2 regions of the Motilibacter peucedani genome follow, and region 2 is predicted to be linked to the other one. Evidence: riboswitches for the same ligand, from Rfam matches in the RefSeq annotation. Region 2 holds a riboswitch; the other holds the start of a gene.
The links. A riboswitch is a leader RNA that binds a small molecule or an ion and turns the genes downstream of it on or off. The one in region 2 is predicted to bind S-adenosylmethionine.
Positions count from the first base shown of each region.

Region 1: another riboswitch for S-adenosylmethionine. It lies ahead of CLV35_RS14085 (3'(2'),5'-bisphosphate nucleotidase CysQ); the one in region 2 lies ahead of thrC (threonine synthase).

Region 1 covers NZ_RBWV01000013.1:209,437-213,638, forward strand. The annotation lists gene CLV35_RS14060 (hypothetical protein) at 1-161, shown strand, start outside; gene CLV35_RS14065 (RNA polymerase sigma factor SigF) at 196-1,143, opposite strand; gene CLV35_RS14070 (ATP-binding protein) at 1,092-1,469, opposite strand; gene CLV35_RS14075 (hypothetical protein) at 1,699-2,049, shown strand; gene CLV35_RS14080 (RNA-binding S4 domain-containing protein) at 2,046-2,276, shown strand; SAM riboswitch class IV at 2,332-2,445, shown strand; gene CLV35_RS14085 (3'(2'),5'-bisphosphate nucleotidase CysQ) at 2,505-3,311, shown strand; gene cysD (sulfate adenylyltransferase subunit CysD) at 3,308-4,202, shown strand, end outside.
Region 2 covers NZ_RBWV01000016.1:51,194-55,395, forward strand. The annotation lists gene CLV35_RS17885 (alpha,alpha-trehalose-phosphate synthase (UDP-forming)) at 1-157, opposite strand, end outside; gene CLV35_RS20640 (peptidoglycan-binding protein) at 254-1,234, shown strand; SAM riboswitch class I at 1,280-1,414, shown strand; gene thrC (threonine synthase) at 1,430-2,695, shown strand; gene CLV35_RS17900 (ubiquitin-like small modifier protein 1) at 2,692-2,976, shown strand; gene CLV35_RS17905 (cold-shock protein) at 3,095-3,295, shown strand; gene CLV35_RS17910 (SpoIIE family protein phosphatase) at 3,422-4,202, shown strand, end outside.

The DNA.
Region 1 (4,202 bases), on a different contig from region 2:
GGATCCTGTCGCAGCTGATCGCCCTGCTCATGGCGCCGACGGTCCTGGGCGCCGGCGTGTGGGCCGCGGGCGTGCCGATGCTGGTCGTCGCCGCCGTGGCGCTGGTGCTCGTGCTGCTGCCGCAGGTGGGCGGCCGCCTCGACGACGGCGCCCGCCCGTAGCCCTGTCGCACGCCACCGCAGCGAGTGCGGGCCCTCAGTCCTCGGTGAGCAGGCCCTCGCGCAGCTGGGCCAGCGTGCGGGCGAGCAGCCGTGACACGTGCATCTGCGAGATGCCGACCTCGACCGCGATCTCCGACTGGGTCATGCCGCGGAAGAAGCGCAGCAGCAGGATCTTCTGCTCGCGCGGGGGCAGCCGCTCGAGCATCGGCTTGAGCGACTCGCGGTACTCGACGCCCTCGAGCGCCTCGTCGTCGACGCCCAGGGTGTCGACGACCGCCACGGAGTCCTCGTCGCCCTGGTCGCTGGCGTCGAGGGAGAGGGTGGAGTAGGCGTTGGCCGACTCGAGGCCCTCGAGGACCTCCTCGTCGGTGATGCCGAGGTGCTCGGCCAGCTCGTGCACCGTGGGGCTGCGCCCGTTCTTCTGCGACAGCTCGCCGGTGGCCTGGGTGAGGGTGAGGCGCAGCTCCTGCAGGCGCCGGGGCACGCGCACGGCCCAGCCCTTGTCGCGGAAGTGGCGCTTGATCTCGCCGACGATGGTCGGGGTCGCGTAGGTCGAGAACTCGACGCCGCGGAACGGGTCGAAGCGGTCGACCGACTTGATCAGCCCGATCGTGGCGACCTGCACGAGGTCGTCGTAGGGCTCGCCGCGGTTGCGGAAGCGGCGGGCGAGGTGCTCGACGAGCGGCAGGTGCTGCTCGACGAGCGCGTCGCGGACCCGCTTGTGCTCCGGGGTGTCGGCCTCGATGCCGGCGAGGGTGGCGAACAGCGCCTTCGTGCGCTCGCGGTCGACGCCGACGCCCGAGGAGGCGGGGATGACGACGCGTGCCGGCGCCTCGGGGGCGGCCTCGGCCGGCCCGGCGGTCTCGTCGACGAGCTCGACGGTGCCCTCGGGCGACACGACGACCTCGGGACCCGCGACGGGGCCGCCGGTCACGCGCCCACGCCCGCGAGCTGCTCGCGGCGCTTGTGCAGCGAGATCCAGACGGTCAGGCCCTCGCCCACGCCGGCGTCGACCTCGCCGGCCAGCGCGGTGAGCACGGTCCAGGAGAAGGTCTCGCGCTCGGGCAGGCTGCCGCGCGTGGTGGGGGCGCTCACGGTGATGAGCAGCCCGTCGGCCTCGAGCTCGAAGGTGCAGCTGAGGTCGGCGCCCGGGGCGGCCTGCGGCAGGAGCATCGCGCAGGCCTCGTCCACGGCGATGCGGAGGTCCTCGATCTCGTCGAGGGTGAAGTCGAGGCGGGCGGCGAGCCCGGCCGTCGCGGTGCGCAGCACCGAGAGGTAGGCGCTCGACGCGGGCAGCGTGACCTGCACGGCGTCGGAGCTCGTCCCCCACGGTCCCTGCTCGGTCTGCTGGGTCGTCTGCTGCGGGACAGCTGACAGGCCGCTCTCGCTCAACCCGGACTCCTCTGCGGACGCGCACTGCGGACGCGCGGGGCGGGTCCCCGAGCGGCGCTGCCCACGGTACCCCGTGACCGGCGGCCCGCACGCGAGCGCACCGGGGGGCTTCCGCCCGCGCCCGCGCAGGCCTAGCGTGCCGGAGGTGGTCGTCCCGCTCGCCGCCCGGCAGGCCGCGCTCGTCGGCCGGCTGGCGCGCGCCTACGCGGCGCTGCTCGGCGCTGCCGCGGAGGAGCACGACGGCATGCACGTCCGGCACGGGCTCCCGCGCCGCGCCTACCCGCGCGGCGGCGTCACCTGGGGCGACACCTACGTCTGCGGCAGCGCCCCCTGGGCGCGCTCGCCCGAGCGGCTGCGGCACGAGCGGGTGCACGTCGAGCAGTGGCGTACCTACGGGCTGTGGTTCGCTCTGCTCTACCTGCGCGCCGGGCGGGACCCCCTGCACAACCGGTTCGAGATCGAGGCAGGTCTCCACGACGGGGGCTACGTGCGGTGAGCGACGGCGACGGGACCGGCCTCGGCACGGTCGAGGTGGGCGAGCGCGGCATCCGGCTCGGGCAGCTGCTCAAGCTGGCCGGGCTCGTCGACACGGGCGGCGAGGCCAAGCTGGCGGTCGAGCAGGGGCGGGTGCGGGTCAACGGCGCGGTCGAGACGCGGCGCGGCGCCCAGCTCGCGGCCGGTGACACCGTCGAGTGCGACGGCCGCTCGGTGCGCCTGGCCTGATCCGCGCCCGGCCTGGCGCCCGGGGACGGGCGACGCCTGTGGCATCCTTGGCGGAGGTCATGAGCGCCAGCGACAAGCCCCGGCTCGCTGGCCGGCAACCCTCCGCCACGGTGGGGTGCTCCGGGTGACGACCAGGCGGGCCGCGCAGGGCGGTCGGCAAGCGTGGTCCTCGGGACGTCCCGAGCGCCAGAGGGCTGGAGCGGAGCGCACAGTGAGCCGGAGCGCACAGTGACCGGGGCCGAGCGGTCGGCCTCGACGGCCAGCGACGTCGCGGTGGCCCGGGCCGCGGCGGGCGAGGCCGCCGACGTCCTGCTGGCTCTGAGGGCGACCTACCCCGACGCGCCCGACCTGCGCGACCGCGGCGACCGCGCCGCCCACGAGACGATCGTCGAGCTGCTGGCGCGGCTGCGCCCCGGTGACGCCGTGCTCTCCGAGGAGGGCGTCGACGACCCGGCCCGGCTGTCCGCGCGCCGCGTGTGGATCGTCGACCCGCTCGACGGCACCCGCGAGTTCGGCGAGGCGGGCCGTCCCGACTGGGCCGTGCACGTCGCGCTCTGGCAGGACGGCGAGCTCACCGACGCCGCCGTCGCGCTCCCGGGCCTCGGCACCGTGCTGGCCACCGACGACGTGCCCCCTCCGCCGCCGCGCGACGGCAGGGCCGCCCCGCGCTTCGCGGTCAGCCGCACCCGCGCGACAGCGCTGGTCACGGGCGTCGCCGAAGCGCTCGGCGGCGAGCTGGTGCCGCTCGGCTCGGCGGGCTACAAGGCCGCCGCCGTCGTCCGCGGCGAGGTGGACGCCTACGTGCACACCGGCGGGCAGTACGAGTGGGACAGCGCCGCGCCCGTCGCCGTCGCCCGCGCGGCAGGGCTGCACACCAGCCGCGTCGACGGCTCGCCGCTCCTCTACAACCAGGCCGACGTGTCGCTGCCCGACCTGGTGGTGTGCCGCGCCGAGCTCGCCGACGACGTGCTGGCCGCCATCGCGCGGCTCTCGCAGCAGTCCGACGACGCAGGGAAGGAGACGATCGCGCGATGACGGTCCCCGGGTCCGCGCACGACTACCGCCTCAGCCAGCTCCAGTCGCTCGAGGCGGAGTCGATCCACATCTTCCGCGAGGTCGTCGCGGAGCTCGAGCGCCCGGTGCTGCTCTTCTCCGGCGGCAAGGACTCGATCGTCATGCTCCGCCTGGCCGAGAAGGCGTTCTGGCCGGCGCGCATCCCCTTCCCGGTGATGCACGTCGACACCGGGCTCAACTTCCCCGAGGTGCTCGAGTTCCGCGACCGCCGGGCCCAGGAGCTCGGCGTCCAGCTGCTGGTCGCCTCCGTGCCCGACGCGATCGAGCGCGGCACCGTGCGCGAGGAGCCCAACGGCTCGCGCAACCGCATCCAGACGCCGGTGCTCCTCGAGGCCGTCGAGAAGCACCGCTTCACCGCGCTGTTCGGCGGGGCCCGCCGCGACGAGGAGAAGGCGCGCGCCAAGGAGCGGGTGTTCTCCTTCCGCGACGACTTCGGCCAGTGGGACCCCAAGAACCAGCGCCCCGAGCTCTGGAACCTCTACAACGGGCGCATCCACCTCGGCGAGTCGATCCGCGTCTTCCCGCTGTCCAACTGGACCGAGCTCGACATCTGGTCCTACATCGCGGCCGAGCAGATCGACATCCCGGCGCTCTACCTCGCCCACGAGCGCGAGGTGGTCGAGCGCGACGGCATGCTCTACGCCGTCAACGAGTTCGTCGTCCCCCGCGAGGGCGAGACGGTGACGACCGAGCGCGTGCGCTACCGCACGATGGGCGACGCGAACCTCACCGCAGCCGTACGCTCCGACGCCGACACGCTCGACAAGGTGGTCGCCGAGGTGGCGACGACGCGGCTGACCGAGCGCGGCGCGACCCGCGGCGACGACCGGGTCAGCGAGGCAGCCATGGAGG
Region 2 (4,202 bases):
CGGTGCACACCCACAGCGCCGAGCTGGTGTCGCGCCCGGCGCTCGAGAGCGCCGAGACCAGCCCGCCGCCGCCCCGGCGCCCCCGCGGCCGCCCCTCGGCGTCGAGGTGGAACGAGAGCGGACCGCGGTTGGACGCGACGAGCAGGGACGCAGCCACCCGGCGAACACTAGCCGGGATGGGCTCCAGTCCCGGGCTCCGTCGACCGATCGGAGGAGCAGAGTCCGCGTCCCCGCACCTCCGAGGAGCCCCGCTGTGCCCCGTCGTCTCGGCCTGCTGCTGCTCGCGGTGCTGGCCCTGCTGCCCCTCCACGCCGCCGGGGCGCAGGCCGCCACCGGCGACGGCGGCGACGTGTCGTGGCCGCAGTGCCCGCACGCGCCGGGCTACGGGCTGCCGATGCCCGGGGCCGGCGCCGGGTTCGTGGTGGTCGGCCTGACGCAGGGACGCCCGTACGCGCCGAACCCCTGCCTCGACACCCAGCTCGCGCACGTGGCGCGCACCGGCGCCCGGCTCGGCGCCTACACCTTCGCCGCGATGCCGACGGCCGCCCAGCTGCGCGCGACCGGGGCCACCGGACCGTACGACTCCTCGACGCGCGCCGGCCGGCTCTCGAACGCGGGCTACGCGCAGGGGCTGTGGTCGGCCGGCGTGCTGGCCGCGCACGGGATCGACGTGCCGATGGTCTGGCTCGACGTCGAGCACCGCCGCGACCAGCCCTGGACCAAGGTGCCCGCCGACAACGTCGCCGTGATCACGGGCAGCGTCCGCGCTCTGCAGGACCGCGGCCTGGGCGTCGGCTTCTACTCCTACCTCTCCGGCTGGCGCGAGATCACCGGCGGGCTGCGCTCCGAGCTGCCCGTCTGGGCGACCGCCGGCCGGCGCGGCCGGTCGGCCGCGCTCGCCATGTGCACCGAGGCCTCCTTCTCCGGCGGTCCGGTGGTGCTCGCCCAGTGGTACGACAGCGTCCGCGACTCGGACCTGGTGTGCCCGGGCGCCGCGCCCGCGGCGCGCGCGCTGCCGCTGCTCCGGCGCGGTTCGCACGGGCCCGCGGTCGTCGAGCTGCGTACGCGTCTCGGCCTCCCGCCCGCCGAGCAGTTCAGCCGGGCGACCGCGCTGGCGGTACGCGCCTTCCAGCGGGCGCACGGACTGGCCGTCGACGGCGTCGTCGGCCCGCAGACCTGGGGCGCACTGCGCGGCGGCCCGGCACCCGACCAGTGGTTCGGCCGGGGGGCCTGACGGCTCCCGGCCGGATCGTCTATCCTGGTCGGCACAACTGAACATTGCTCATCCAGAGGGACTGAGGGAACGGCCCGTCGACGTCCCGGCAACCCTCCTCGAACGTCTTCGTCAGCACGAGGCCCGTCGAGGAGTAGGTGCCAACTCCGGCCTGCGGAAACTCCGCAGGGAAGATGAGGAGAGGCCTCGATCGTCATGACGCTCACGTCTGCTGGACCCCGCTCTGCGGTCCGCGCCCCTTTCGGCCCCGCCGTCGCGCTGGCCTGCCGCGAGTGCGGCACCCGCACCTCGCTCGGCGCCCACTACGCCTGTCTCGAGTGCTTCGGCCCGCTCGAGGTCGTCTACGACCTGCGCCCGGTGACCCGCGAGTCGGTCGCCGCGGGCCCGCAGTCGATCTGGCGCTACAAGGACTTCCTCCCCGTGCCCGAGGACGTCGCCGCCGCGCCGGGCCTCCAGCCGGGGCTCACCCGCCTGGTGCGCGCCGACAACCTGGCCCGCGAGCTCGGCCTGAAGTCGCTGTGGGTCAAGGACGACTCGGGCAACCCGACCCACTCGTTCAAGGACCGCGTCGTGGCGGTCGCGCTCAGCGCGGCCCGCGAGCTGGGCTTCACCACCCTGGCCTGCGCCTCGACGGGCAACCTGGCCAACGCGGTCGCCGCGGCGGCGGCCCGGGCCGGCCTGCGCTCGGTCGTCTTCGTCCCGAGCGACCTCGAGGACGGCAAGATCATCACCACGGCGGTCTACGGCGGCGCGCTGGTCGCGGTCGACGGGTCCTACGACGACGTCAACCGCCTGTGCAGCGAGGTCGCCGCCGACCAGGAGTCGTGGGGCTTCGTCAACATCAACCTGCGGCCCTACTACGCCGAGGGCTCCAAGACGGTCGGCTTCGAGATCGCCGAGCAGCTCGGCTGGCACCTGCCCGAGCAGGTCGTCTCGCCGGTCGCCTCGGGCTCGCTGCTGACCAAGGTCGACAAGGGCTTCCGCGAGCTCGGCGCCGCCGGGCTGGTCGAGCCGACGCCCTACGCCGTCTTCGGCGCCCAGGCCACCGGGTGCTCGCCGGTCTCGGCGGCCTTCGCCGCCGGCGCCGACGTCGTCCGGCCCGTGCGCCCCGCGACGATCGCCAAGTCGCTCGCGATCGGCAACCCCGCCGACGGGCCCTACGCGCTCGACGTCGTGCGGCGCACCGGCGGCGCGGTGGCCGACGTCACCGACGAGGAGGTCGTCGAGGGCATCCGCCTGCTCGCCCGCACCGAGGGCATCTTCGCCGAGACCGCGGGCGGCGTCACGGTCGCCGTGACCCGCAAGCTGCTGGCCGCCGGCCTGCTCGACCCCGACGCCGAGACCGTGCTGCTCAACACCGGCGACGGGCTCAAGACCCTCGACGCCGTCGCGCCCGTCGTCGGCCCCACCGCCACCATCGACCCGTCGTACTCCGCGTTCCAGAAGGCAGGCCTCGCATGAGCGTCAGCGTCCGCATCCCGACCATCCTGCGCACCTACACCGGCGGTGCCGCCGAGGTGACGGCCGAGACCGCCGACGACGCGCGGCTCTCCGACCTGCTCGACGCGCTCGAGTCCGCGCACCCCGGCATCCGGGGCCGCGTGCTCGACGACGCGGGCAACCTGCGCCGCTTCGTCAACGTCTACGTCGGCGACGAGGACGTCCGCTTCGCCGACGGTCTCTCGACCCCGGTTCCTCCGGGTTCGTCCGTCTCTGTCATCCCGGCGGTCGCCGGCGGCTGACGCCACAGGCAGGCAGTCCTGCCGATGTGGTGGTGCGGAGCGCGCCGTACCACTACAGTCCTGCCGACCCGGAACCCGCACGGTGCGAGGGTCCGACAGCACGGCACAGGGAGACGCAATGGCGCAGGGCACTGTCAAGTGGTTCAACGGCGAGAAGGGCTACGGCTTCATCGCCGTCGACGGGGGCGCGGACGTGTTCGTCCACTACAGCGCGATCGACATGCCTGGGTTCAAGACCCTCGAGGAGAACTCGCGCGTCGAGTTCGACATCACGCAGGGCAACAAGGGCCCGCAGGCCGACAAGGTCCGCCTGGTCTGACCCGCTGCGCCCGACGGCCCGGTCCCTCACGGGGGGCCGGGCCTTCGGCGTTCGCAGGAGCCGAAGGGCTGGCACTATGGGTGCCGACACGGACAGGGCTCGCACCGGCCGCGGGACGAGCAGACAGTGAGGAGAGGCCCCATCGAGGCTCTCGCAGCGCAGGCCGACGGGCTGGGCATCGAGGCGGTCGCATCCGGCGCTGAGGGGCGCCGCCGGTTGCCGCGCGTGCTCTCCGACATCCCGTTCGCCGTGCTGGTGCTCGACACCGACGCGGGCACCGTCACCTACTCCAACCCCCTCGCGCGCGAGCTGTGCGACTCGGTGCTGCCCTTCCCGGTCTCGGAGTGGGCGCGCGACGCGGGTTTCAGCGCCGGCCTCGACGACGACGGGCCCTTCGCGCAGGCCGCCGCCGGCTCCGCCGTGCGCGGCGCCTCGGTCGTGCAGCGCCCGCGCGACGGGGCGCCCCCGCGCGTCCTGTGGCTCACCGCAGCCCCGCTGCCCGAGGTCATCGGCCTGGCGGCCGCCTCGCTGGTCATCCTGCTCGCGGTCGACCCGGGCCTGCTCACCGACGAGCTGTTCGAGGTGCGCGGGCGCGCCCTCGTGGCGGCCGGGCTGAGCTTCACCATCACCGACCCGCACCGCGAGGACAACCCGCTGGTGTGGGTCAACCCCGCCTTCCTCGCCACGACCGGCTACACCGAGGACGAGGTCATCGGGGTCAACTGCCGCTTCCTCCAGGGCCCCGACACCGACCCGGCCGCGATCGTCGCCATGCGCGAGGCGATCGACGCCCAGCAGCCGACGCAGGTCGTGCTGCTGAACTACCGCAAGGACGGCACCGCCTTCTGGAACGAGGTCTCGCTCTCGCCCGTCTTCGACGGTGCCGAGCGGCTGACCCACTACGTCG